One region of the Gracilibacillus thailandensis genome, then DNA from elsewhere that is predicted to be linked to it. Evidence: riboswitches for the same ligand, from Rfam matches in the RefSeq annotation. Region 1 holds a riboswitch; each other region holds the start of a gene.
The links. A riboswitch is a leader RNA that binds a small molecule or an ion and turns the genes downstream of it on or off. The one in region 1 is predicted to bind S-adenosylmethionine.
Positions count from the first base shown of each region.

Region 2: it holds a riboswitch for S-adenosylmethionine, as region 1 does, so the genes downstream of both, GH715_RS05835 (PLP-dependent aspartate aminotransferase family protein) here and GH715_RS05180 (alpha-hydroxy-acid oxidizing protein) in region 1, are expected to answer to the same signal.
Region 3: it holds a riboswitch for S-adenosylmethionine, as region 1 does, so the genes downstream of both, GH715_RS19795 (MetQ/NlpA family ABC transporter substrate-binding protein) here and GH715_RS05180 (alpha-hydroxy-acid oxidizing protein) in region 1, are expected to answer to the same signal.
Region 4: it holds a riboswitch for S-adenosylmethionine, as region 1 does, so the genes downstream of both, GH715_RS18180 (YpjP family protein) here and GH715_RS05180 (alpha-hydroxy-acid oxidizing protein) in region 1, are expected to answer to the same signal.

Region 1 covers NZ_WJID01000011.1:82,422-89,952, reverse strand. Annotated here, with positions in the region: gene GH715_RS05200 (aliphatic sulfonate ABC transporter substrate-binding protein) at 1-105, shown strand, start outside; gene GH715_RS05195 (ABC transporter permease) at 165-1,022, shown strand; gene GH715_RS05190 (ABC transporter ATP-binding protein) at 1,038-1,766, shown strand; gene acsA (acetate--CoA ligase) at 1,791-3,476, shown strand; SAM riboswitch class I at 3,489-3,596, shown strand; gene GH715_RS05180 (alpha-hydroxy-acid oxidizing protein) at 3,674-4,591, shown strand; gene GH715_RS05175 (L-lactate dehydrogenase) at 4,677-5,639, shown strand; gene GH715_RS05170 (glutaredoxin family protein) at 6,295-6,549, shown strand; gene GH715_RS05165 (sugar-binding transcriptional regulator) at 6,667-7,531, shown strand, end outside.
Region 2 covers NZ_WJID01000014.1:7,333-14,863, reverse strand. Annotated here, with positions in the region: gene GH715_RS05850 (ABC-F family ATP-binding cassette domain-containing protein) at 1-1,388, opposite strand, end outside; gene cls (cardiolipin synthase) at 2,072-3,514, opposite strand; gene GH715_RS05840 (Hsp20/alpha crystallin family protein) at 3,597-4,052, opposite strand; SAM riboswitch class I at 4,207-4,318, shown strand; gene GH715_RS05835 (PLP-dependent aspartate aminotransferase family protein) at 4,394-6,064, shown strand; gene GH715_RS05830 (S16 family serine protease) at 6,398-7,294, opposite strand.
Region 3 covers NZ_WJID01000093.1:5,368-12,898, forward strand. Annotated here, with positions in the region: gene GH715_RS19785 (pyridoxal phosphate-dependent aminotransferase) at 1-731, opposite strand, end outside; gene GH715_RS19790 (iron-containing alcohol dehydrogenase family protein) at 736-1,878, opposite strand; SAM riboswitch class I at 1,976-2,086, shown strand; gene GH715_RS19795 (MetQ/NlpA family ABC transporter substrate-binding protein) at 2,167-2,964, shown strand; gene GH715_RS19800 (methionine ABC transporter ATP-binding protein) at 2,983-4,017, shown strand; gene GH715_RS19805 (methionine ABC transporter permease) at 4,007-4,681, shown strand; gene GH715_RS19810 (alpha-hydroxy acid oxidase) at 4,691-5,791, shown strand; gene GH715_RS19815 (bifunctional metallophosphatase/5'-nucleotidase) at 6,061-7,531, shown strand, end outside.
Region 4 covers NZ_WJID01000074.1:5,277-12,807, reverse strand. Annotated here, with positions in the region: gene GH715_RS18205 (hypothetical protein) at 1-71, opposite strand, end outside; gene GH715_RS18200 (CDGSH iron-sulfur domain-containing protein) at 199-411, opposite strand; gene GH715_RS18195 (carboxymuconolactone decarboxylase family protein) at 524-892, shown strand; gene GH715_RS18190 (hypothetical protein) at 927-2,114, opposite strand; gene metA (homoserine O-acetyltransferase MetA) at 2,530-3,435, opposite strand; gene GH715_RS18180 (YpjP family protein) at 3,605-4,213, opposite strand; SAM riboswitch class I at 4,652-4,757, opposite strand; gene GH715_RS18175 (MBL fold metallo-hydrolase) at 4,930-5,754, shown strand; gene GH715_RS18170 (MDR family MFS transporter) at 6,248-7,531, opposite strand, start outside.

The sequences.
Region 1 (7,531 bases):
GGTAATGTGTTGAAAAATGCTGGAGACTTGGAAGAAGGCGATGATGTTGAAGCATTAACGAATGAACTAATCAATCCAGAATATGCAGAAGCAGTAATCGAGTAAAGTAAGATTCCATTAGTGAGCGTTTTAGAGAAGTTTTAGGAATTTAGGAGGGGCAAAAAATGGCTGAGCAACAAAATAACGTAACGGCTGGCTATGTTAAACCAGCGCCATCAGAAGCGAGAGGGAAAAAAGCATCCATTAAGAAGAAAAAAGATTCACTGGTAAAAACCGTATTTATGGGTAGCATCATTCCTGTCCTTTTAATTATCATATGGGAGAGTTTATGTCGTGCTGGTGTTGTCCCTTCTAATCAACTTCCAGCACCGACTACCATAGTGGAAAAAATTATAAGTATGGCACAGGATGGATCGCTATGGGGACATGTTTGGATTACGACCTATCGCGTCCTTGTTGGGTTTGTTATCGGAACAGTTGCTGCGATTGTTCTCGGATCATTTGTCGGTTTTTATAAAAAGGCAGAACAACTTTTTGATCCGATGATTCAGGCGTTTCGCTCGATCCCATCGCTAGCATGGGTGCCGTTGTTTATTTTATGGATGGGTATCGGTGAAACATCAAAAGTTACCATGATTGCAGTTGGGGTGTTTTTCCCTGTCTATTTAAATATTGTTAGTGGCATATTAGGCGTAGATCGAAAATTAATTGAAGTAGGAAAAATGTACGGATTAAATACTTTACAATTGGTGAAACGAATTATTTTGCCGGCTTCGTTACCGTCCTTTTTAGTGGGGATGCGTAGTGGTTTAGGGCTTGGTTGGATGTTTGTAGTGGCAGCAGAACTAATGGGGGCAAGTCAAGGATTAGGATTTTTACTTGTCTTTGGTCAGAATATGTCAAGCCCTGAAACGATTTTGGCAAGTATTATTCTATTTGCGATTATCGGTAAAATCACCGACTGGATTTTAAAGCTAGTAGAAGATCGTTCCTTGCACTGGCAGGATCGCTTGGAGAAATAGGAAGGAGTATTTAATATGAGTCTAGCATTAAGAGATGTAAGCCGTACGTTTAATGGTACTACTGCCGTACAAAATGTTAACTTAGAAGTGAAACCGGGAGAAATTATCGGTTTGCTTGGAACTAGTGGATGTGGGAAAAGTACCTTATTAAGAGCAATTTCAGGACTGGATCCTGAATATGATGGTGAAATTGAAATTAACGGAACCGTATCAAAAGAAATTCATGATACAACAGGATTTATTTTCCAAGAGCCGAGACTTCTACCATGGTTAAGTGTGTTAAATAATGTGACATTCGGATTGACAGGCAGCCGTAAAGACAAGGAAAATAGAGCTATTGAGTATTTAGAAAGTGTAGGTTTAAGCGGAAAAGAAAAGCTCTATCCTCGTGAGTTATCAGGAGGTATGGCACAACGTGTAGCCATTGCAAGAGCACTGGTGACATCACCAGAAATTCTCCTGTTGGATGAACCGTTTAGTGCTTTAGATGCTTTCACAAAAATGCAATTACAAGATTTATTATTAGATGTTTGGAAAAAATATCAATCTACTATCGTATTAGTAACACACGATATAGATGAAGCAACTTATCTATGTGACCGTGTTGTTATTTTAAGAGGGCAACCAGGAGAGGTAGAGAAAGAGATTACGATAGAACAAGAGCGACCGAGGGATCGTGGAAGTGAAGAGTTAGCACATTTAAAATCAGAAATATTAGAATCTTTAGACTTGAACAAACAGTAACCGGTCTTCAAGGGGGAACATCAAATGACACAGCAGGCAACAACTCATATTGCAACTATTGAAGGAGAATATAACCTAAGCAACTATGATGAAATAAGAGAAAATTTTGATTGGTCAGATGCAAAGGAACTATTATCTGCTGCGAAGACAGGGAAAATTAATGCAGCATATGAAACAATTGATCGTCATGTAGCGGAGGGGTATGGTGATAAAATTGCTCTCCATTATATGAATGAGGACGAAAAGCGCTCGTATACGTTTAAAGAAGTAAAGGATCAAACTGACCATTATGCTCGCATTTTAAAAGAACATGGGGTAACGAAAGGGGATCGTGTTTTCGTATTTCTCCCTAAAACACCTGAATGCTATATCGCAATCTTAGCTGCTATTAAAGTAGGGGCTATCGCTGGTCCTTTGTTTGAAGCATTTATGGAAGAAGCGGTTAGAGACCGTATCAATGATTGTGCTGGTACTTTACTAATTACTGATCAGGAGTTAGTTAAACGTGTACCGAAAGACGATATTCCTTCACTAGAGACGATTCTTTTTGTAGAGGATATCGAGAAAGAACCGTTACAACCTGTTGATGGTGACAAGTATGTGGAATGGGTTGACTGGGAGGATGGTTTAATCATTCATTATACTAGTGGTTCTACTGGTAAACCGAAAGGCGTCCTTCATGCGCATCGTGCAGCACAACATCATATCGTGACAGGGAAATGGGTACTAGATATTAAAGATGATGATGTTTATTGGTGTACGTCACACCCGGGCTGGGTAACAGGCAGTGTATACGGCTTGTTTGCTCCACTATTGAATAGAGCAACCGTTGTAATCCAAGGAGGACGTTTCAGTGCTGAGAATTGGTATTCTTTAATTGAAGAGTTAGGAGTAACGATTTGGTATAGTGCACCGACAGCTTTCCGTATGCTTCTGTCCAAAGGGGATCTCTATAAACAGTTTGATTTATCTTCTGTACGACATGTATTAAGTGTTGGTGAACCTCTAAATCCTGAAGTAATCCAATGGGCATGGAAGAGCTTAAATGTCCGCATTCACGATACCTGGTGGATGACAGAGACTGGTGGACACTTAATTGTCAACCTTCCAGCTGAAAAAATCAAACCAGGTTCAATGGGCAGACCTTTTCCTGGTGTGCAGGTAGGTATTTTAGATGAAGAAGGTAATGAGTTGCCACGAGGTGAAGTTGGTCAACTAGCCGTACGCACACCATGGCCAGGACTGATGAAAGAGATTTGGGGAAATAAGGATAAATTCAAATCTTATTTCCAGTACGAGGGATGGTATATCTCTGGTGACTTAGCGTTACAGGATGAAGAAGGATATGTCTTCTTTCAAGGTCGTAACGATGACATGATCAATTCGGCAGGTGAGCGTATTGGTCCGTTTGAAGTAGAAAGTAAGTTAATTGAACATCCGGCAGTAGAGGAAGCTGGTGTAATAGGTAAACCTGATGAACTACGTGGTGAATTAGTTAAAGCTTTTATTACATTAAGAGCCGGATATGAACAATCAGATGAATTATTAGAAGAGATTCGATTATATGTTAGAAAAAATCTATCAGCACATGCTGCTCCTAGAGAAATCGAAGTAATGGATGAATTACCTAAAACAAAAATCAGTGGAAAGATTTTAAGAAGACAATTAAAAGCATTAGAAATTGAAAGAAATAATAAAGTTAAAAATTAAAACATATAGATACTCTTATGAAGAGTGGTGGAGGGACTGGCCCGATGAAACCCGGCAACCTTAAGCTATCCATGCTTAAAAGGTGCTAAATCCTGCAAACTTTAGTTTGAAAAATAAGAGGGAGATAATAGCTTTAGTCTCTCTTGTTTATCAAGAGGGGCTTTTTTGTTTCCCTAAATTATTAGGAGGCATATAACATGGTAAAAACAAATGTAAAGGGAAATTTTGTAGCTAGTCTAGAGGAAGTAGCTGAAAAGCAATTATCCAAAGCAGCTAAATTATATTTAGATCAAATAACATCCAAAAAAGCAAATGCTACATCATTTATACTTGATAGCAATTCACCGTCTAAATTAAAAATTTCTCCGCTATTATTAGGTGCAGTTGGTGCACAGACTTATTTTCACGAAGATGGAGAATTAGCAACTGCAAAAGCTGCCAGTAAGCAGGGTGTACCTTTTATTGTTAGCAGTCATTCATCCTATAGCATTGAAGAAATTAGAGATGCTGTTCCAAGTAGTGAACTATGGTTCCAAGCTCATATTTTTCAAGATTTAGAACTTACTAAACATTTTATTCAGCGTGCTGAACTAGCAGGCTATCAGGCAATTATTTTATCTATATCCAAAGATGAAATTCATTTAAAAGCAGATCAGCTAGTGAAAGGAACTACCAACTTTGTTGTAGATCCAATTTTTGCTAAGAAAAATTATGCAAATAAAAGCCCACTGGCAGAACAAGTGGCACAAGAATATCAAAAACGCTCTATTAAGTGGGAAGAGATTCAATATATAAAACAATTTACAAATTTACCGATCTTTGTTTATGGAGACTTATCATTAGATGATGTTCGTTCAAGTCTGGAACAGCAAGTTGATGGGATTATCTTGTCCAATATTAATGCATCTAATCTGGAATTACTAGAACAGATTAATATTATCGCAAGTGAAAAATTAACCGTTGTTGTTGAAGCAGAAGTGAAGTCAAAAGATGAATTAAACCGCTATTTACAACAAGGTGCTGATGCTATTTCGATCCGGAAGAGTTATATTTACGGATTATCGACATCAGGAGTTTTGGGCGCAGAAGAAGTTATTGCTCAACTATTCACATAATTTTCGAATATCATTGTTTCATAAGTAGTGAAAATGGGATATAGTATAACTATATCCCATTTTTGGATGGAAGGAATGGTTTTTTGTGGCAATACGTAAAACGAAATTAAGAAAAGTAGTTATTATTGGAACAGGCTTAGTCGGTACTAGTTATGCGTATGCGCTATTAAATCAAGGTGTTGTTAATGAATTAGTCCTGATCGATTTGGATCAAGCAAAAGCAGAGGGAGAAGCACGTGACTTAAATCATGGCATGGCGTTTGGTAATCCGATGCGTATCAAAGCAGGAGATTATCAAGAGTGCCATAATGCAGATTTAGTTGTTATTACAGCAGGTGCCAATCAAAAACCGGGTGAAACTAGGTTAGATCTTGTGACGAAGAATGCAAAAATATTTAAAGGTATTATCGAAAAAGTCATGGATGTTGACTTCCAAGGCATCTTTGTAGTTGCGACCAATCCGGTGGATATTTTAACACATTTGACAAGAGAAATATCAGGCTTGCCGAAGGAGCGTGTCATAGGTTCTGGAACGATCCTGGATACTGCACGTTTCCGTTATTTATTAGGAGAACACTTTGAAGTCGATCCACGTAATGTACATGCTTATATCATTGGTGAGCACGGTGATTCGGAACTGCCGGTCTGGAGTCATGTACAAATAGGTGGTGTACCTTTAAGTCAATATGCAGGTATCGATAACTTTTATCAAAATCAAGCCATGACAGAGATATTTGAGAACGTTCGAGATGCAGCTTATCATATTATTGAACGAAAGGGAGCAACCTATTACGGTATAGGTCTAGGATTGGTCCGCTTAACAAAAGCGATTTTAAACAACGAAAACGCCATTTTAACTGTTTCCGCAAAATTAGAGGGACAATACGGATTGAATGATCTCTATCTAGGTGTGCCAGTACTGCTAAATGAAAATGGCATCCGTGAAGTAATAGAATTAGAACTGACAAAGAAAGAAAATCAACAACTTCACCAATCAGCAGAAGTGATTCAGGAAATGATCGATACAGGAATGAAAGCTATAAAATAATCACACGGAATTTCCTGATAAAATCTGAAAGTTTAAAGATTGGTACACAAGAAACATATACTACGAAGTTATACTTTTTAGATCTGCCTTCATCCATTTCTCAATTTTGATGAGTGCTACCATTCGCTCCGGCAAGATACTTTGCTTTCCACGGGCACGGCCTTAGCCAGGGAACTACTTGGAATTATCTTCTTTGCTCCCTTGCACCGAGGAAGCCACTTCGAAGCGTTACTAGAAGATGCAGGTGCATCACGGGGTCTTCGGCTTGCGCTGTTCCCGTAGGAGTCTGCGTATCTTGCCTCTGCTTAGTGTAGAGTTCTGATTTTTACAAGAGGAACCTATCGAATGACTTCCTATGGATCTCCACTTTCATAAGATAGAACATCTATCATAGCGTAGGCAGAATACGGAGACTCCTGTGGGACAGCGAGAGCTGAAGATCCACTTGGTGAAGTGCCTTTCTTCACCAAGTTAGCTGAAGCCGAGCCCACGGAAAGCGCAGTATTCTGCCGGAGCGCATGTGAGCACTCATCATTAATCAGAATGGGAGAATGCCGCACTTTTTCACCTTTTAATACTTCGCAGTTTTTATCTACCACTTCTACGTAGAGCAGGTTTTGTCGAGGTTTTCTAATAAAGTCAAGGGGTGGTAATGATGAAATTAAAACTTTACGGGAAAAAAAATTGTAGTCTTTGCGACCAGGCGAAAGCAACATTGGAGATGCTGCAACAAGACTATTTATTTGAAATTGAAGAAATTAATATTTATAATGATGATGTACTGCTAGAAGCTTATCATCTCATGATCCCTGTCATTAAACATGAAGATACGATTGTCGATATGGAGCTAGTCGACATGAAAAAGATCGAAAGTTATCTAAAGAAGAAAAATAATTCAGAAAATAGTTGAGAGATGTTAAGCCATTTGATACAATAATTATGGAAGTTATTTTTTTGTTCTAAGTGGGACGAAATGCGACTAGGAGGGACAAAAACTCCCCGGTAAATGATAAAGGAGCGTTTCCGATTGAAGGATTTATTAGATATTCAAGAAAAATTGTACCCAGATTTACTCGATATCATGCAGAAACGATACAAAATACTTCATTACATACAAATGATGCAACCAATCGGACGCCGTAGCTTAGCTGACAATATCAAACTAAAAGAACGAGTTGTTCGTAGTGAGATTGAGTTTTTAAGCAAGCATGGTTTTATAATGGTAACCTCTAAAGGAATGCAGGTTACAGATGAAGGGGATACGATTATTGAGAAGTTGTCCTCGTTTATGAGTGAAATTTCCGAATTTCGTGTTTTAGAATCTCAAATTAAGGATAAATTACAATTGGAGCATGTCATTATCGTATCGGGAAATAGTGACACACAACAATCTGTAAAGCAGGACATGGGGAAAGCATGTGTGCAGTTTTTAAGTTCCATATTAACTTCCAATCAAACAATAGCAGTTACAGGTGGCACATCGATGGCGGAAGTAGCTAATCAGATGAAACCATTAAAACATGCTGCGAATTGTACGTTTGTTCCAGCAAGAGGCGGTTTAGGAGAACAAGTAGAAAATCAAGCTAATACCATTTGTGCACAGATGGCTAAAAAAGCAAATGGTAATTATCGGATGTTATATGTTCCTGACCCGTTAAGTGAAGAAACATACCATTCCATCATTGAAGAACCAGCTATTAAGGATATTTTAGAAATGATTCATGAAACTAAAATAGTCTTGCACAGTATTGGTGACGCATTTACGATGGCAAAACGCCGTAAAGCTTCTGAACAAGTATTAAATAAATTAAGAAGTGGTAACGCTGTGAGTGAAGCCTTTGGCTATTACCTTGATGAGCAAGGAGAAGTCGTTTATAAGGTACGCACTGTAG
Region 2 (7,531 bases), on a different contig from region 1:
AATAATACATTTGGTTCACGCATTAATACGGTTAATAAATATAATCTGCGACGTTCCCCACCTGATAATTTCTTAACATATGTCCATTGTTGTGATCTTGGAAATAAAAATCGTTCCAGCATTTGTTCAGCGGTGATAACACTGCCATCTATGGTATGGACAACCTCTGCTACGTCGCGGACAAGGTCAATTACTTTGACACTATCATCTAGTCGTGGATGATCTTGGGTATAATAACCGATTTTCACGGTTTCCCCGATATCGATTGTGCCTGTATCCGGCTCGAGGCGACCAGCTAAAATATTCAGTAATGTCGTTTTTCCACTACCATTAGCACCAACTATCCCTAGTCTGTCACCAGGCTTAATTAGAAAACTAAAATCTTTAAACAAGATTTTTCCGTCATATGATTTACCTAGATTTTTAACTTCCATGACTTTTTTTCCAAGGCGAGTGGATCCGACTTGAAATGATAGATCCTGTTTTTTTGTGTCGAAGGTTTTCTCTTTCATCCCCTCAACACGATCAATTCTTGCTTTTTGTTTCGTTGTTCTGGCCTTCACACCTGCTTTGAGCCAGGCAATTTCCTTTTTAAGAATATTTTTATGCTTTTGTTCTGCTTGTATTTCTTGTTCTTCTCGTATCGCTTTTTGTTCTAAAAAGGTTTGATAATTGCCTTCATATGTATATAAGTTACCCTTATCCAACTCAAAAATACGGTTGGTAATTCGGTTAAGAAAATAGCGATCGTGTGTAACAAGCAAAATAGCTCCCTGATAAGTTGGTAAATATTCTTCGAGCCATTCGATCGTATCGTTGTCAAGATGGTTGGTTGGCTCATCAAGTATCAGTAAATCTGCTGGTTGAATTAAAGCTTTGGCTATTGCTACACGTTTACGTTGACCGCCAGAAAGATTTTCGGTTTTTTGGTCAAACGCCGGAACTCCTAATTTGGTTAGGATTGTTTTAGCAACAGTCATGGCGTCCCATGCTTCGATTTGATCCATTTTTTCCTGCATTTTCAAAAGTTGATTTTGCATGGTTACATTTTCAGGATCTCTTTCTAAAGCTAATACGGCTGATTCGTATTGTCGTAAGGTGACCATCATTTCAGCATCACCATAATATATTTGATTTAGCACCGTGTCCCCATCCATTAACTGCGGATCTTGATCTAGGTATTCTATTCGGTAATCGTTTGGGTGATCGATCATGCCGGATTCTGCTTGATCGATACCTGCTAATACTTTTAGCAAAGTGGATTTCCCTGTACCATTAACCCCTATTAAACCGATACGATCGCTGTCTGTAATCGAAAACGATATCTCGTCAAACAATACTTTCTCACCATACGTTTTGACTAGATCCTCTACTTTAATCGTGCGCATTGTATCTATCCTTTCTAGTTAAGAAAAACTAAGCAAAACCTCCACGTTCCTTTACGTTCACCTGATTCCTAGTCGATATATACTGCGAAGTAATGTGGTAGATGTGCGGTCACCTAAGAGATAATATATCGTGATGACAACTACCACTCCGGCTGCCCACTTCCCTTTCCGTGGGTTTGCCCTTCAGCTAACTTTTTCGAGCAAAAACCGCTCGAAAAAGTGGATCTTCAGGTCAAACAGGTCCCACAGGAGTGGAAGTGGGCGGCCTTCGTTAAGATATGCTCCACAACGCTTATCCGAAATCAGCTAGTCGATTTCTCCACCATATGTAGCGTAGGGTACGACTATGCTAAAGAGGCATTCACACCCAATTAGTACTGTAATAAAACAGAAAAATTTAGTTCCATAAAGTTCATTTCTTTCTATAATTAGGGAACAAAAATAGCGTAGGCAGAATACGGAGACTCCTGTGGGACAGCGAGAGCTGAAGATCCACTTGGTGAAGCGCCTTTCTTCACCAAGTTAGCTGAAGCCGAGCCCACGGAAAGCGCAGTATTCTGCCGGAGCGGTTTACATGCACTCTCTAAGTCAAGAATGATGGTAGAAAGCAATTCCTTGTCCTCGTTACTGCGCAGTTTATGTTTTTTGTACAGCAAATTGATTCTGTTTCTTTGTCCGAATTTCTACAAAATCGGTGAAATCAATCTTGAAATAGACTCTTTAAAACGAATCCATAAGGAACGTTGTTGATAGAGAGAATATGTAAGATTGGTTACGTGCTCCATATCTTTTTCAAATTCATCAACTAGCATTTCTGCCATCGTTTCATTATATAAAAAAGCATTTACTTCGAAGTTAAGACGAAAACTTCGCACATCAATATTTGCCGTTCCAATCGATGCTATTTTGCTATCGACTACTATCATTTTAGCATGCAGGAAACCTTTTTGATAAATATAAACGGTTGCTCCGGCTTTTAACATTTCCCCGATATAGGAATAGGTTGCCCAGTAAACAAAGGGGTGATCCGGTTTGTTCGGGATCATTATCCGAACGTCCACACCTGACAGACAGGCAATCTTCAAAGCATCCAACAGGCTTTCATCTGGGATAAAATAAGGCGTTTGTATAAAAATATAATCTTTTGCTGACATAATCATTTTTATATAACCATGTTTTATCTGTTCCCATTCGGAGTCCGGACCACTTGAAACAATTTGCATGCCGACATTACCAGCAGGGACAGGTATATAATAACGTTCATTATATTCAATATCATGACGGGATGCCTGATTCCAGTCCAGAATAAACCGTGTTTGCAAATGCTTCACCGCGCTACCGGTAATGCGCAAATGCGTATCGCGCCAATATCCAAATCGCTTATCTTTCCCCAGATATTCATCACCAATATTAAAACCACCTATATAGCCGACTTTGCCATCAATAATAACCAGTTTACGGTGGTTACGGTGATTGATCTTTAAATTAACTTTCGGAATCAATGGTGGGAAAAATCCTTCAACCTCTGCCCCCGCATGCCGCATTTTTCGAATTAACTTTCTGCTTAACGTTCGGGAACCTAAATCGTCATATAAAAAACGGACTTCGACTCCTTCTTTTGCTTTTTTTATCAACGCATCTGCCAAGCGGGAACCGAGATGATCAGATCTAACTATGTAATACAGTAAATGAATATGATCGGTCGCATTTTCGATATCTTCCAATAACGAATTAAACTTTCGATTGCCATCAGTAAATATGTTAACTTCGTTATCCTGTGAAAAGATGGCATCATTATTCCGTAAATGCAAGTAAAATAAATCTTTGTATTGATACATCCTAGGATCATTAATAAAGAAATCTCCATTTTCAATGTCTCGCAATTGATGCTGTACAGCGGTTTTGACACCTAGCTTGCTTTTGGTATCCCATGTAAAAATCGTTTTATTACTTAATTTCCGACCAAAAATAAGATATAAGATAAAACCAAAAATTGGGATGAACGTCAAGACCATAATCCAAGCCCATGTAGCAGTAGCATTTTTGCGCTCTAAAAAGATAATGGTTAAAGATAAAAGAATATTAAAAATTAAGATAAAACTAACGACTAGTTGTGTAATCTCCACATGAAGCCCTCCCTTCCCTTGACACCTTACACACTATAAATATAGCACAATTATGACCAAGCTAATAGCAATCGCTATCAGCTTAGTCGATCGTAATCGAATCATTGTCTTTTTTCGTTTTAGGACCTCTAATTTCTAACACTCCATTTTGGAAGCTTGCTTTGGCTGTTCTTTTATCAACTGCATATGGCAATGTAATGGTGCGCTCGTTACGATGCTGTCTTCTTTCCTTATGATAATAATGATACGATTCATCATACTGTTCGGTTTCCTCAAGATGATCTATCATTACTGTAATTTGATTACCAACTATACGCAGTTGTATTTGCTCTTTTTTTAGACCTGGCAAATCGACACGAACGATCCACTCTTGCTCTGTTTCAGCAACATCCACAGGAATTTGTTTTGGTACTTTTGCTTGTTCAAAAAAACTATCGATTGTTTCCATCACATTGCGTGTCGGTTTTTCGTAAAGAAACGCATCTAATTTCTTAATGAAGTCTTCTCCCCACTCTGGGATTCCACCTTTCTGTGCCATTTTGCTCACTCCTTTCTAATAAAATTCCCACTTTATTTTATGCATCTAGGTGACAAATGATCCTGTCGTTAATTTTTATTAATATTCTGATTTTTTATTGACGGTTTCCAATATATAACTTATAATAAGTACAATTGAATTGTATAAGTAGTAACTCTTATCTAGAGTGGCAGAGGGAATAGGCCCTATGAAGCCCGGCAACCGTCAGTTTGAACATCAAATTGAAAAGGTGCTAAATCCTACAGGTTCAACCTGAAAGATAAGAGGAGGACAACTAGTATTTTCAACCTCTTCTTACCTTTTGTTAAGAAGAGGTTTTTTATTTTTAAGGAGGGTACATAATGACAAATTCGTTCCAATTTCCAGGTAGTGAAACCAATCTATTACACGGAGGACAACAAGTAGACCCTGCAACAAATGCCCGTGCTGTTCCAATCTATCAAACTACGTCTTACGTATTTAATGATACGGAACATGCACAGAATTTATTTGCTTTAGCAGAAATGGGCAATATTTATTCTCGGATTATGAATCCTACAGTCGATGCGTTCGAACAACGTATTGCCCTGTTAGAAGATGGCGTAGCGGCAGTCGGGACAGCATCTGGTGCATCTGCTATCACGTTAGCTATTTTAAACCTTGCTAATGCAGGGGACGAAATTGTTGCAGATAGTAATTTATACGGTGGTACTTTCAATTTGTTTAACAAAACATTACCTAAATACGGTATTGACGTGAAATTTGTAGACGGAACAGATCCAGAAAATTTCCGAAATGCGATTACACCTAAAACAAAAGCAATTTTTGGTGAAGTAATTACAAACCCTAGTTTGAATGTATTTGATATTGAAGCTGTCGCTGATATCGCACATGAACAAGGTGTACCATTAATTATAGATAATACTTTCGCAACGCCATATGTATGTAAGCCGATCAGTTGGGGTGCTGATATCGTAGTACACTCCGCAACTAAATGGATTGGCGGCCATGGGACATCGATCGGTGGCATTGTCGTAGATAGCGGCAGATTTAATTGGAATAATGAACGATTCCCTGGCTTCACTGAACCTGATGAAACATATCACGGTATACGTTTTGGAATTGATATTGGACCACCTGCATTTGCCATTAAATTGCGGGTACAATTATTACGCGATATCGGTCCATCTTTAAGTCCACAAAATGCATTCTATTTCTTACAAGGACTAGAGACGTTACATTTACGTATTGAGCGCCATAGTGAGAACACGAAGGCTGTTGCAAATTACTTAGAAAACCATCCGCAAGTTGAATGGGTATCTTATCCTGGTCTTGAAAATCATCCATCTCACCAATTAGCAAAAAAATATTTGTGTAACCATTTTGGCTCTATTATCGTCTTTGGTATAAAGGGTGGTAGAGAATCAGGTCGTCAAGTGATAGATAATATTAATCTATGGTCTCATGTGGCCAACGTTGGTGATGCAAAATCATTAATAATTCATCCTGCATCTACTACACACCAGCAGTTAAATGAAGAAGAATTAGAGTCTTCTGGTGTTAAAGAAGAATTAATTCGTTTGTCTGTCGGAATTGAAACGGCAGATGATATTATTGCAGACCTGGATCAGGCAATTGCAAAAGCAACAAATAGTGAACCGACGATCCAGCCAAATACTGAGAAAGCCATTGCATGGGCACTTTCATCTCCATTAGCTCGAGAGAATGGCGATATTCGTCCGAAAACAATTGCAGTAGCAGGTGACATCGAAGGTTCAGAAGCACTAGCTAAATTGAAAAAGTTAGGCTACCAAATTGTTTCTGCAAATACTGCAGAGGGTGAAATTGATATTTTATTTGTTACTGATAGTAAGGAAGCAGCAACTGCATATACTGATCAAGCTAAAATTGTCTGGTTTGCCAAAGAGCAAACAGATACTGAAACGAAGACTAAGGCGGAAGCAAATGGACAAATTGTCGTTGAAGATAAATGTCCGTTCCAAGAAGCAGATCGCTTACGCCGAGGAGAATAACTTTTCTCCCTGAACATCGTTATTTATCTCCCCAAGATAAATATAAATACACACAGAAAACGCCGGAATATTAAGTATATCCCGGCGTTTTCGCATTTATTGGCATTTAAGATCACCAATAAGTCACCTTTTAAACAAATTATATTCTTTCTAATTTTATTTGAATGGTACCACTTAATTATTTTAGAGTAATATATCCCTTTTAATCTACCACTCATTTGATAGTTCTTCTTCAAAATAAATGTCATTATCTTATGAAAGTCAATAATAGCTTCGGGCTAACTCTTTAATCCTTTAGCAGCTTGACTGCGATTGATAGAATAATTAATTTTCCTAATAATTATCATTTAACTCTTTTATTAATTCTACCGCCTCATCCACATCATGTACACCTATCACTTCGATAGGTAGATCATATGCTTCCTTTATTTCTTTTGCTTCCTGCATATTTTCAGTTGGTATTATTATTTGGTTGAATCCTGCATCAATTGATATTAGTATTTTTTCCTTGATGTACCCCACTGGATAGACCTTTCCTTCTTTATTAACTGCGCCAGTTACAGCAATAGGTTTATTATTTTCAAGTTTTCCTTGATAGACAAGGGATGATAGAATCAAGGATAATCCTGAACTATTCCCCCCTGTGTTTTCCCTATCAAAATATTTTTTTATTGAACTAGGGGTTGAATGCAAATAATCTGTAACAACTTTAGACATTTTTTCAAAGTCACTCTTTAGTTGTATCCCCATCATGTTAAATATTTCAGTGTTTTTATTCTTATACCTATTTTTGTTTTTAATATCTATAACTTCGTAATTATTTTTGTCTGATTTTACGTTTTTGATGAATTCCTCTTCATTCTCAATATAACTAATATAGGTTAGATTAACTCCTAAGGAATAAATTCCTGTGTCTTCTATTATTTCTTCTGGTTCACTATAAGAGGTAATAGCATATTGGTAGGTATCTAGTAATACAAGAGGAAAATCGAATACGAGAAAGAATACAGACAAAATTAATGATATCAAAGCCGGACGTTCCAATAAGGGAATTTTCCATATTTTCGAATTGAAAATTAATAAAAATATAATGTTTGCACATAACAATAATACAAAGACAAAGGAGTTAATGAAATCCACTAAATAATAATAAAATTCTGTTAAATATATGCTACATATAAACCAAAAAGGAGCATTTCTGTTTATATTTACTACTTTCTTCACAAACATTTTGATACACCTCCATTACGCTTATACTAAACAATATCTTCAGAATAATGACATCTTTCGAAAAAATTATTTATACACTTATGTAATAGCGTCTTAAAGTTAACTTATAAATAATCGAAACGGTCGCATTAAATTATCATATCAAGTTAGTATCAGATCCTTACATGATAATTCTAACATAATATTCCATATATTTACTTACTATAAATATAGATGCCTTTATAACTTTAAAACCAA
Region 3 (7,531 bases), on a different contig from region 1:
TTAAATGTTTTCGATAAGGTATACATCTCGATGCCAACCTCTTTTGCCCCTTCTGATTGTAAGAAGCTTTGTGGTTTATCCTCTTCAAATCCAATCGCTCCATATGCAAAATCATGAACGACACAAATCTGATTTTGTTTAGCCACCTCGATCGTATCGTCAAAGAAATTCTTCGTTGCAGTAGCAGCTGTTGGATTGTTCGGATAATTTAAGAACATTAACTTTGCATCTGCTAAGTCTTCATCTGAAATCTGTTGATAATTAGGTAAAAATTGATTCTCTTCTTTTAACGGCATATGGATAGGAATCGCATCAGTTAGGGCAATACCTGACATATAATCCGGATAGCCAGGATCAGGTACTAATACTTTCTCTTTAGGATTTAATAGACACTGGCTAATTTCTACCAGTCCGGTTTTAGATCCGAACATGATCGCAACCTCTTTATTTGGATCAATATCTACTTGATACTCTCTTTGGTAAAAGTCAGCTACTGCTTCTTTTAAAAAAGGGTACCCTTGAAATGGAGAGTATTTATGAAACTTAGGATTTGTACTAGCCTCTTGTAGTGCCTCAACAATAAAATCAGGTGTTGGTAAATCAGGGTTACCTTGGCCAAGGTTAATCACATCATGCCCTTCTTTTTTTAGTGCTTGTGTTGTTTTTACTAACTTTGCAAAGAATTGTTCCGGTAATCTTTTTAATGCATGGGATGGTTCGAACTCTAACATTTCATCACACTCCGTTTAGGTTCCTTTCGTTATTTCGAATGAATTCTTCCAATTGAAATACAGCTTCTCGCACTACATTAGGATCAGAAACATTCATAAAATGGATCGATTCTTTCGGTTTCGTAGCACCTTTACTTAATAAGTCTACTTTTTCCTCTGTAATTTCTGTTACACCGATATCGTGTAGACTGGTTGGTAGTTGTAGACGCTGATAGAAAGGTAGTATTTTTTCGACTTCATCAAGTCTTTTTTCGATTGCTAATTGAACGAGAACGCCGTAAGCAACTTTGTCGCCATGTAAGGTATCATGTGTTTCAGCAAGGTGTGTTAGACCGTTATGAATCGAATGAGCCCCAGATACCCTACCATAATGATCACCAAAGCCGCCAACCATTCCACCTGCCATGATGATCGTTTCTATCGAACGTAAAAAGGAATGATTGTACGATTGTTGATCAATTGCTGCTAGTGCCACTTCACCTTCATCGATCAGTACATCACGACAAAGCTTAGCTGCATATAAAGCGATGTCTAATGAAACAGGCTTTTCGGGTAACTCGCGTGTTAAGACATCTGCTTCATACCATTTCGCGATTGTATCCCCAATTCCTGCACGGAGATAGGCTCTTGGTGAGTCCAAAATCACGTTAGGATCTACTAATAACATATAAGTGCTACTGTTGAAGATAATGTATTCTTGAAAGTTACCATTCTGATCATAGAAGACTGATAGTGGTGTCCATGGTGCGCAATTCGACGCTAACGTAGGTATTAAAATAGTTGGTAAGGTTAAACGGTCTCCACAAGCTTTGGCAATGTCTAATATTTTTCCGCCACCGATACCGATCACAGCTGTTGTTTCTGATTTAGTTAACTTTGCAATTCGCTCTACTTCATGGTGTGAACACTCTCCGTTATAAGCAATAAATTGGCAAGGTAATGCAGGGTCTGCAAAATATGTTTTTACTTTCGCCCATGATTGATCACCATGAATAACAAGTAGTTGGTTAAATTGATGTTGTTGTAACAAATCAAATAGATCATATAATAGCCCATTTCGGCATTGATAATAATTAGGGGCGCCTTTGATATGTAATGTGTCCATCTCTTCACCTCGATGATTGTGATATGGTAAGAAGTATGCCATTGGAACGAATAAGTGTCAATATATATCGAATTTTCTGAAAAAAAGGTTGACTTACATTCTGTAGTTCGCTATACTCGTTAGCATAAAATTTGAAAATTTCTTATCTAGAGCGGTGGAGGGACTGGCCCAATGAAACCCGGCAACCATCTATACTTCTATAGAAAGGTGCTAAATCCAGCAAACAGTTGAACTGTTTGGGAGATAAGAGAAAAACTATGAAAATAGGATTCTCTATCTCAAAAGAAGATAGGGATTTTTTAATGGAAAATTATATGAGGGGGATACAACATGAAGAAGCTTGTAGGATTTATTAGTGTAGCAATCATTCTTATTTTAGCAGCTTGTGGAGGAGAAAATGCAGATAGTGGTGGCACATTAGATGTCGGTGTAACGGCAGGACCACACGAAGATATTTTAAATCACGTAGCAGAATTGGCAGCAGATGAAGGATTAGAGATAGAAGTGCATGTCTTTAACGATTATGTGATGCCCAATACAGCTTTAGACGAAGGTGAACTTGATGCAAACATCTTTCAACACGAACCGTTTATGAATAATGCACGTGATGAAGGAGATTTAGACTTAGTTAAAGTAGCGGATACAGTAAATTTCCCAATGGGGATTTACTCTGACCAATATGCTAGTTTAGATGAATTGCAAGAAGGCGATAAGGTAGGATTACCAAACCACTCTTCAGGTGAGCCACGTGCATTAATGTTATTTGAAGATGCTGGTTTAATTACGTTACCAGAAGATGCAGATGTTACAGTATCTGTGAAGGATATACAAGATAACCCATTAAACTTGGAATTTGTACTACTAGAAGCATCACAAATTCCTAGACAATTAGGTGAGGTGCAAGTTGCGGCGATTAATACGAACTATGCACTAGAGAGTGGACGAGTGCCAACAGAGGATTCTCTTCACATGGAACCAAAAGACTCACCATGGGTAAACATTATAGCGACGAGAGAAGAGAATGTCGAAGATGAACAAATTAAACAATTAATTGATATTTATCGTTCAGAGGAAGTAAAACAATTTATCGAGGAGGACTTCGCAGGGTCAGTTGTTCCTTCATGGTAAGAAAGGGGCACATACAGCATGATTGAATTTAGAAACTTAACGAAAGTTTTTCAAGACAAGAAAAGAGAAGTTAAAGCCCTTCATAACGTATCACTAAAAGTGAAGGAAGGATCTATTTTTGGTGTAATTGGCTATAGTGGGGCTGGTAAAAGTACATTAGTCAGAATGGCCAATTTGTTAGAAAAGCCGACTTCTGGTCAAGTTTTATTTGAAGGTCACGATTTAACCAAGTTAAGTGGTAATCAATTAAATGAAGTAAGACAGCAAATGGGGATGATTTTTCAATCCTTTAATCTTTTAAAAACGGGTACAGTTTATGAGAATATTGCATTGCCTTTGAAGTTAACGGGCGTACCAAAATCGGATATTGATAAACGTGTAGAAAAGTATATTCAAATAGTAGGTTTGCAGGATAAGTTAAAGGCTTATCCTGCTCAACTATCTGGAGGACAGAAGCAACGTGTGGCAATAGCACGTGCATTAGCCCATGAACAGAAAGTATTATTATGTGATGAAGCTACAAGTGCACTTGATCCAGACACGACCGAAGCCATTTTAGAATTATTAAGCAAAATTAATAAAGAATTAGGCATTACGATTTTATTAATCACACATGAAATGAATGTGGTGCAGAAAATTTGCCATGAAGTAGCTGTGATGGAGCAAGGCGAAGTAATTGAGCAAGGGTCTGTAATTGATGTCTTTTCGAAACCAGAAACAGACACAGCTAAACGGTTTATTCATTCTCTATTTAATGATGATATTCCAGGTGAGTTGTTGAAGAAGTTGAAAAATAATGGCAAATTAGTTTCACTTTCATTTATAGGTGATGCGGCTGGAGATCCAGCTCTAGCTGCAGTTACAAAAAAATATGATGTATTTCCGTCTATACTAGGAGGAAATATTACAGATTTAAAAGAACGCCCATTCGGACGTTTAATTGTCCACCTAGATGGAACTGAAAATGAGGCACAAAAAGCGATCGATTATTTAGAGAAAAGTGGCGTAATCGTAGAGCCTTACACAAAAGGAGGGACCAACCATGTTAACTAGCATTACAGATTTTATCAATAATTGGGGAGTTGAAATTTGGGACGCCTTTATTGATACGATGATCATGGTAGGTGTCTCCTTAACACTTTCGATTATTATTGGTTTACCATTAGGTGTCTTGTTAACGTTAACTGGACCTGGTAAAGCATTAGAAAATAAGGTTCTATATCAAATATTAAATACTATCATTAATATATTGCGATCGATACCATTTATTATTCTACTATTTTTTATTTTACCTTTCACGAAGCTAGTAGCTGGTACAACGATTGGTGTGCAAGGTGTAATTGTACCATTAGTAGTGTTTACTGCACCTTATATAGCTCGTCTAATGGAATCGAGCTTATTAGAAGTTGATCGCGGTGTAATCGAAGCTTATGAAGCAATGGGAATCAAGACACGTCATATCATTTGGCACGTCCTTATTCGTGAAGCGCGCCCATCGATTATATTAGGCTTAACCATTGCGACAATTGGTCTTATCGGGGCGACAGCTATGGCTGGCTTAGTTGGTGCTGGTGGTCTTGGTGATTTAGCATATCGATATGGTCATTTACGTTATCAAGCTGATATCATGTATGTCACGGTGATCATCTTAATTATTTTGGTGCAAGGTGTACAAACGATCGGAAACCGTGTATCAGCTAAATTGAAGAAAGATTAAGGTGAGTTTATGACAGTATCTTTTCCGATCCGTTTTCAAGAATTAGAACAACAAGCCAAAGATCGACTTGATCCAAAGATTTTTGATTATATTCAAAGTGGTGGTGGCAGAGAAGAAACGTTGCGAGCAAATGAAACATCTTTCAGAAAGTGGCGATTAGTACCACGATTTGGAGCAGATGTTTCAACTGTTTCATTGGCTAAAAAGATTCACGGTGAGACAATTCAGTCACCTATGATGTTGGCTCCGGTTGGAATGCAAGCTCTCGCTGATACAAATGGTGAAAAAGCAAGTATATGTGCTGCTCACAAGTATGGAATACCATTTATCGCAAGTACGGTATCATCCTATTCACTTGAAGAGATAGCCGAAGCCTGCCCTAATGCAGATCGTTGGTTTCAATTATACTATCCCAATGATGAAGCATTAGCTAAAAGCTTTGTTCAACGTGCCGAAGAAGCAGGTTACCAAGCAATTGTTGTAACGATTGATATGGCAACGCTTGGCCATCGTGAAAAAGATTTAACCAATCAATACTCGCCATTTCGTTTAGGGAAAGGCATGAGTAATTATACGAATGATCCAATTTTTCAATCATATGTAGCAAGTCTTTCACAGGAAGAAATGCGAACAGAAATGCAAAAAGTCTTTTTTAAGCCAGGATTAAATTGGCTAGATATACAAGAACTGCGTAAGGCAACATCACTTCCGATTTATATAAAGGGAATATTGCACCCTGATGATGCAGAGAAGGCAGTAGAGATAGGTATTGATGGAATCGTCATTTCTAATCATGGTGGACGCCAACTAGACCGATCAATTACATCGATTGATGCTTTACCGTTAATTAAAGAAAGGGTACAAGATCAATTAACCATTTTATTAGATAGCGGTATTCGCTCAGGTCCGGATATTGTCACAGCATTAGCATTAGGAGCAGATGCTGTTCTTTTAGGACGGCCATTTATTTATGGATTAGCTATTGCTGGACAGTTAGGGGTTGAGAAAGTAGTAGATAATATCACGAATGATCTAACCAAAACGTTACAGTTAATGGGTGTCAATGATGTCAATAAACTGGATAGTTCGTTTATAAGGCATGATAGTTAACCTATAGATATATTTAGTAGAAGAGAAAAAACAAAAAAAAGAGTGGTAACCATCACAAATTTGGTGAAGGGTACCACTTTTTTTCTTGCGCCCTCTGTTACGTCTATATGCTGATCTAACCGAAAAGCAATTCTTTTCCAACCCTCTGAAAGAAAATAAGAACAAAATTACTTCTTTTGCACCATAAAATTTCACAAGAACCTAAATATTATTTAACATTCATTTGCTAGAATTTCATTAAGAAATAATAGAGAGGAAGAGGTAGATTTATGAGAAGGCTTATTTTCATTCTGTTATTATTGGTTGTAATGATGAGCTCTTTTATGACCAATGAGTTAAATGTTGAGGCAAAGGATAACTCTAGAAAAGCAACAATGCTCTATTTTAATGATGCTCATGAAGTGAGTCCGGTTGTAAACGATTTCGGGGATCGAGGTGGAGTGGCGAGGCTAAAAACTGCTATTGACAAAGTGCGAGAAGAGAATAAGCATACAGTTGTAGCCTTTGGTGGTGATTTAGGAGGAGGAACACTATTCGGTGGAGTATATCAAGGATTTCCTATTGTAGAAGCTTTCAATCGAATTAATATTGATATTGCTAATTTTGGTCAGCACGATTTTGACTTTGGTACTCAAGTAACAAAAGAATTAATGAAGGAATCAGCGTTTCCGTGGATTTCTTCTAACTTAACAGATCCAGAAGGTAAACCTTTTGGCGATGTGGAAACATATCAAATTTTTAATAAGCGTGGAATTAAAATTGGAGTAATCGGACTAACTGATGATATGGATACGACAACAGTTGATGATCAAGTTGAACAGCAGGATATGATTCAGTCAGCCAAAACCGCTGTTGCAACAATGAAGCAAGCGAAAAAAGTGGACGTTATTATTGCTTTGACACAGCAAAGCTTAGAAAAGGACAAGCAATTATTGTCAGCTGTTCCTGAAATTGATGCTGTCTTTACAGAGGAAAAAGCGGAAAATCAATCTTTTATATATGAATTCGATAATCGTTATATCTTTGCTCCAGAAGGTAATATCGGCTCCATCATCCGATTGGATATTCATAAGAAGGGAAAGGATATAAGATTAAATCCAGAAATTATAAAAGTTGATCACACCGTGCCTGAAGATCCAGAATTAAAGGCTTTTGCAGATTACTACGAAGATAAGTTGGAGGAGGATTTAGGACAATCCATTGCACAGTTAGAAACACCACTCATCAACCAAGAGTCAAGATATCAAGAAACCAATATAGGTAATTTCGTTGCGGATAGTTATCGTTCTTATTTTAACGCGGATATCGGGTTGATGAATGGTGGCGGTATTCGAGCGAGTGTGCCAGCAGGTGAATTCACATTGCGTGATGCTTACTCGATTCTGCCATTTCGCAATAAAGTGATCATGGCTACTGTTACAGGAGATACTATTCGAGCGGCTTTAGAACACGGCGTATCCAATGTAGAAAATTTGAGCGGTGGTTTTTTACAAGTATCAGGTATAAAATATTCCTATCATCGAAATAAACCAGAAGGATCACGAGTAGAGCGTATTTTGGTAAATAATGAACCGCTTGACTTACAAGAAAACTATACAGTAGTAATGCCAAATTATATTTTTAATGGTGGAGACGGATTTACAATGTTTAGTCAAAGTGAGCTAGTGGTTGATGAAACAAATGCTCGTACAGATGCAGAAGTGTTAATCGAGTATGCTAAAGATTTAGATGTCATTCATG
Region 4 (7,531 bases), on a different contig from region 1:
GCAACGCCAACCTTACTAGAGTCTGATTTCTTCTCTTTTCTTTCGACTTCGATATCTCTGTGTTGCGTCATAAATAATCATTCTCCTCTCTTTTAGTAGCGTTACTGATGTAATACCACATAACGAGAGTTTAAAACAACATACTTTCAAAATAGAAAAAAGCATTAGCACACAAAATTCTTTGTGTGCTTGTCAAACTTACTTCGCTCTGATTTGGTCCTGAAAACCGATTTCTTTATGTGATCCATCACAGAACGGTTTGTTTTTGGATGCACCACATCGACACAAGGAAAATTTTGGTTTTGTTTCGAATGGATTTCCCTCTGCATCCACTAATTCAACATCTCCTGTTACCAAAATCGATCCATTGTCCCTTACCTTTAATTGTACTTTATTGTTAGTTTCACTCATCTTTTATTACCCCCTCTACAAATTTTAACTGAGTGTCCTCGCTTCTGTCTATCATCACTTGTATAAAATATTATGCTTTTTCACACATTAAAATGAAAGGCGGGATAAAAAGATGGAAAATCATGAACATGTAAACTATTTTGATCAATCAATAGCAGATTTCAAACGTGGTACTAGAAGAATGGAAGAATACTTACCGGAAATGACAAGAGGATATTTTGAGTTTACCGAAGAGGCATTTAAGGATGGAACAATTGGTAAAAAAGAAAAGCAACTCATGGCGCTAGCGATTAGTATTTATGCTCAGGACGAGTATTGTATTATTTATCATTCAAAGGGTGCTGTAGAAAACGGCGCTAGCCAGGAGGAACTAATGGAAACAATTGCTGTTAGCGCCGCACTAGGCGGAGGTGCAGCATTCGCCCAGGCCGTAACCCTCGCCACAGACTCCTATGCGCACTATCAACAAAAACTACATTAAGTATAACCGGGCCAATCTTGAGCCCGGTTTTTCATTAAGATCTTATTTCGAAGTTTGTTGTTTCTTTTTCTTTCCTTTTTAACTGCTCATATCGCTGTTTTTGTCGATATCCATAAGTTGCAGAAAGTATTGTTTCTTCGCTTTCTAAAGCAGATCCTAAAGCACCGATGATTGTTGCAAAGCTGGTGATAATCCACGCTATGTAAAAGTAATTACTGTAATTAACGTGAGAACTTACTTGTGATTCTAACATACCAATAGGAATGAATAAAAAAACAGCAATTAAGAACAGAAGGTATAAGTTTAAATAGAATAATGTAACTGAAATCACCAATGTACAAACCGTGGTTATATTGTATAACATTCTTTTTAAGTTATTTGTTTCAATTCTTGGAGATTCCCATAATTTATGAGCGACGATAATCCAAGTTACCATCGCAATAATAGACACAACACTTAATATAATCATACGCCACGTATCATATGCACTCGCTAACATCCATGAAGTCGGAAAAATTAAGGCGTAAGTTCCAGTGGTAAATGCAACAACCATTACTTTTATGAAAGATGGAAACATTCTACAAGGACGATTCGCCCGTACCATACCAGGTAAAATTCGTAAGCCACCTAAGTATCTTGAAGGAATAGTGAAACGAACATCGATATTTTTCTCACCATTTAGAGGTGTTTCTCTTCTAACTGGAGAGAACCTCTCTAGCCCTTTTTTGCTAACTAATATATAACCATTAACAATTCTTAGACCGTCTTTAGCTGCTTCCTCTATCTTATCTGTCAATTTTTGTTGGTCTTCATCAGTGACTCCTCTGTACATTTCATTGACTAATTGGATAATAGATGCCCTAATTCGTTTGACCATTGGGGTAGATCCAAGAGCAGGTAAACTAAGTAATGCTATATTCTTTTTTTCATATGCTTCAGCAAGCACAACATTACTATTATGGAATAACGGTAAATCTGTTAAACAAATCAAAAAAACATTATCATATTCTTGTGCATTTTCTAATATTGATTCCAAAATCTCCCTTGCATTCTCTGTCGATCCTGTTAAAGGATCTGTTTCGTGTTCAAATTCCCAATTTACTGTTTCATCAACATAATACTCCAACAAGGAAGGCAAATCACTTTTCATTTCATCAATGACATCATCTGCAAATCCTGGAGCGGTAATTATTTTTATCTTTTTATTAGAACTAGTCAACATCACTCACCTCATACAAACCATTTACTAATGTTTTACACAAAGTTTGTGATTTAAAACCATTTTATAGTTATTCATTCTAAATAAGGAAGCGTTATACTAATTAGGGGTTTTACCTTCAGCTAACTTTTTGAGGTTTTATACAATGTAAAATAAAAGATGTAATGTCCGTACGTTAAAAAAATATAGAACGTTATTTAGCGCAGGCGCCCACTTCGACTCCTGTGGGATCAGCGTGATCTGAAGATCCACTTTTGTAAAGCGATCTTCTTTACAAAAGTTAGCTGAAGACACGCCCCACGGAAAGCGAAGTGGGCCAGCCGGAGCGATGCTTTCCGTCTACATATCATTTCAAAATGTTTATAAACAAAAAAAGCTTAAAACCTATTCCATTTACTTAATAGGTTCCAAGCTTTGTTTACAATTCATAAGGCGTTTCCTGATAAACATAATAATTTAGCCAATTAGAGATCAAAATATTAGAATGTGTGCGCCAGCGTAATTTTGGTGTTTGATTAGGATCATCATTCGGATAATAATTTTCTGGTATGATCGGGTTTAGTCCAGCTGCCATATCCCGATCAAACTCTTTCTTTAATGTTAAAGCATCATATTCTGGGTGACCTGTAACAAAGATTTGTTTACCATCTGTTGAGGCGACCATATATACTCCCGCTTGCTCCGATTCGCTTAATATCTTCAAACTCGAGACCTTTTCGATATCTTCTTTTCGTATATCAGCATGACGTGAATGGGGCACTAAAAACTCCTCATCAAAACCACTGACTAACTTCTCACGTGGATCATTGAGCGCATGTGTATAAATGCCTGATAATTTTTCCGGCATCATATATTTATCCACCCCGTAATGATAGTAAAGGCCTGCCATTGCACCCCAACAAATATGCAGGGTAGAGGTGACATTCGTTTTACTCCACTCCATAATTTCAGACAGTTCTTCCCAGTAATTCACTTCTTCGTAAGCTAGTTTTTCAATTGGTGCACCCGTAATGATTAGTCCATCATATCTATTAGCCTTTACATCATCAATCGATTTATAAAATTGCTTTAAATGTTCTACCGATGTATTTCTAGAAGTATGTGTACTCGTATGCAACAATCCTACCTCTAATTGTAATGGGCTATTTCCTAATAATCGTAATAAATGGGTTTCGGTTTGCTGCTTTAATGGCATTAAATTTAAGATTAATATTTTAAGTGGCCGAATGTCTTGTTTAAATGCCCGGCTTTCATCCATAACGAAAATATTCTCTTCTTGTAACTTACTCTTAGCTGGTAATAAATCCGGCACTTTGATAGGCATTTTTTGTGACTCCTTTGTTAATAAATTCCCTAAAATGAAAAAATTCACGATAAAATCTATTTTATCGATATTTCGGATTAAAATAAAGGAAAATGTTTTAAAATTCTGACATATTATATTTCTGATATTATGGTTAAAAAGGATGCCTCCTATACGTAAGGCATCCTATCTATTGCGACATCCATTTTGGTGGTGTATCTTTTCCCCAATAAACTTCTGCTATCGGGAAATGCTCTTCGAATTGATCGTTTTGCAAATGATAGTGGAATTGAAAATAATAACCGTCTTGTGGTCTTCTTAACCGATTGACATGAAACTTTGCAACATTTTCTTTATCTTTTACATGATATAAGTTAAAGATACGCTCTCCATATCCGCCTGAGGGCTCTTCGGCAATCATTAAGTATTGACTTTCTTCCTCGCCAATTTCTTTATATAATGCATCTAATACCGTTTCAAGATTTGGTAAGACAGTTCGAGCAAGATCTCCCTTCACTTTTGCCGAGATTTTTGTACCTAGCTTTGCTTGCACTTGTTCTTTTGCAAGATGATTTAATTCCTCGAGATAAAGTTGATTCGAGTCTTCAAGAATTAGGTTTTCTTCTGTTATCGAATCTTCAATTTCTTCTTTATCTAATTGTTTCGGCTGATCTTCACTTGGCTCAATGTCCTTTTTGCCTAAGTCTACATCAGCATTAATGTAGATAGGGGGAACATATAACCCAAGAGTTAATATCGTCACTAATAAAACGGTTAATTTTTTCATCCACATTTTCATCTCGATCGAACTCCCTCACATCGACTTACTAAAATTTTATCATTTTTAACTAATTTGTCCATACATGTAAAGGGGTTTTTCATTTTTTACATAAATTTTACTTATGTTTGTGCTAAGGGTTGTTCTGCACTAATCACTTCCCTATTAAAGTGTTCATCATATGCATAGACTGTTATGCTTTAATATATAACCTGCTAATGACATTAATTCAAAAAGTGATGATACGTCCCACCTGTTGCGATAACTAGATGTTCCTACAATTAGCTCATCTGTATCCACAATCTCATGAATTAATTCTTTTGAATCCACTTATAATCAGCTGGATCTCAGTTGTACATTCTCCTCGTATTTTAAAATAAAAAATCCTTCCCTATAAAGATAGAGAAGGATTCTACGAGTAATTGCATTACGCTACACAAAAACAATCGCCGTCGAATCTCCCCATCTTCGAATCAATATTGATTCTCTGAAATTGGCACCGGGCACATACGTGCTGGTTGCCGAGGCTTCGCTGGGTCAGTCCCTCCACCTCTCTGGATAAGAAAATCTTGCGTTTTTTTAAATTGTAAGTACATCACTTGGATTTGCTACAAATCATATCATACTACTAAAAAAACAACAAGTACTTTTTAAAATTTTCAGATTATAGTATAAATCTTTTCATTTCACACCAAAATAATGAGGATAGTTTACGCACAAATAAGGTGGGACAAACAATGGATCAAGAACATATTGATAAGTGGAAAGACCTTGAACATGACTTAGACCATGCCATTCCGGAAGAAGTCCTTCCAGATATCGCTTATTACCGGACTCTTGTTGTTAACGTCATCATGATCGGTGCCCCAAATGAAGATTGGGTCTTAATCGATAGTGGCACACGAAAATATCATGATAGAATTCTTCACGCTTGCGAACACCGTTATGGCAATAAACCACCACAGGCAATTATATTAACCCATGGTCACTTTGATCATATCGGTTCCGCGAAAAAGTTGGCAGAATATTGGAACGTACCAATATATATCCACGAAAACGAAATGGATTTTGTCACAGGCAAAAAGGAATACCCTCCAGGAGATCCAACTGTTGGTGGAGGGATGATTTCATTATTATCAACGATATTCCCTACTAAGCCAGAACACTTGGAAGGTCTTGTGACAGCATTGCCAAATGATGGTTCTGTTCCTTTTCTCAAAGATTGGAAGTACATCGAAACACCCGGACACACCGTCGGCCACATCAGTTTGTTTCGTGAAAAGGATCGTTTATTAATTGCAGGTGATGCAATTTCTACTGAGAAACCGGAATCATCCTGGGCAGTGCTTTTCCCTTTACAGCATGTTTACGGACCTCCTGCTTATTTTACAGAAGACTGGATGAGCGCAGAGAAGACTGTCAAAAAGCTAGCTGATTTAGATCCTGACATGATAATCGCTGGCCATGGTTTACCGATGGAAGGCGAGACCATGAAAAAAGAACTTAAGAAACTGGCAGATAACTTTATGGAACAAGCAATTCCTAAACATAAGCGACAGTGATAAAATAGCTACTTATTTATTATATATAAGAGAAACTGAGCAATTCGCTTAGTCGCTTCCTCTAGTAGCTATTGTGAATAATATCAACTGCTTGACCACCACTACGGCTGCCCATTTCCCTCTCCGTCGGGTTTGCCCTTCAGCTAACTTTTTCGAGCAAAACCCGCTCAATAAAGTGGAACTTCAGGTCCCACAGGAATGGAAATGGCCGGCCTTCGTTAAGATCTACTCTACAACGCTCGCATGAGGTAACACGGTTGTTTTTACTCACAAATAGCGATACAATTCGTGAAGTCGCCGAGTTTCTGAGTGCTCGGAGCTAGACAAATCACAAAATTTTCTTATTTGATACATAATACTCTTCAAAATAACTACTTCGCTTAACACAGTCATTACATTGATTTTATCCTTTCTGATAAAGAAAAAACATGAACAGCAATAGATGTTCATGTTTAGCCTCGTTCAATTTTTCTCCTTCAAAGTAGACTACTCACTACTCTGATTCTTTTTCATCATACGGCTTACTGTTTTTAATAAAAAAGGATAGAATTAATCCAATTAAGGTGATAACGGAAAGGACTAAAAAGGCTGTATTCGCGCCAGTTATCCCTGGATATTGATCACCGCTTTGTTCAGCAATTGATTCTGCCTGTGTTAATACGGTTACGATAATCGCTGTACCAACAGATGCTGACACATTACGTAATGTATTATCCATTGCTGCACCATGGGCAATTAGATTTTTCGGTAACTGATTTAAACCAGCAGTCGCTGCAGGCATCATTACCATAGAAATACCTAACATTCTAATTGCAAACACGATTGTCAAATACGTAATCGATGTTTTATCATCTAAAATCGTGAATAGGAATGAACCAATTGTCATTAATGAAAAGCCTACAATCGCAAGCCATCTTGCACCAATTTTATCAAATATCCGTCCTGTTATCGGGGACATAAAGCCGGTAATGAGTGCACCTGGTAAAATAACCAGTCCTGATTGTACAGCCGTAAAATCCCTAGCTTCCTGCATATACAACGGCACAAGAGTTTCAACTGCAATTAACCCCATAAATGCAATCATACCAAGCGTTACTGTTAATGGAAAAATCGAATAAGTAAAGACTCGAAACTCTAACATTGGGTGTCGTAATTTCAATTGTCTTAAAATAAACCAGATCAGTGAAATAACCCCTATTATTAAAACAACTATCGTAATCGGGGAGTCCCAACCATTATTACCTGCACTTGTAAAGCCATATAACAAACCACCAAATCCTAAAGAAGACAAGATAATGGATGGAATATCTAGCTTCGGTTTCGAAATCTCGGTTACATTTTTCATCACAAAATAAGCGATGACGATATCAATAATAGCGATAGGCAATATTATGTAGAATAAAACGCGCCATGAATAATGTTCGGTAATCCAACCTGATAAAGATGGACCAATTGCTGGAGCAAAAGAAATAACTAACCCTACTAATCCCATAATTGATCCTCGTTTATTAACCGGGAATATCATAAGAAATACAGTTTGCATTAATGGTAACATCACACCTGCACCAGCGGACTGGATTACCCGTCCAGCTAATAATACAGCAAAATTAGGTGCTAATGCTGCTACCAACGTACCAATGGTAAATACAGTCATTGCTGTAATAAATAATTGTCTCGTTGTAAATCGATCTATCAGAAACGCACTAATCGGAATCATTATTCCATTTACTAACATAAAAATCGTCGTTAACCATTGTGCTGAGTTAGCAGTAATTCC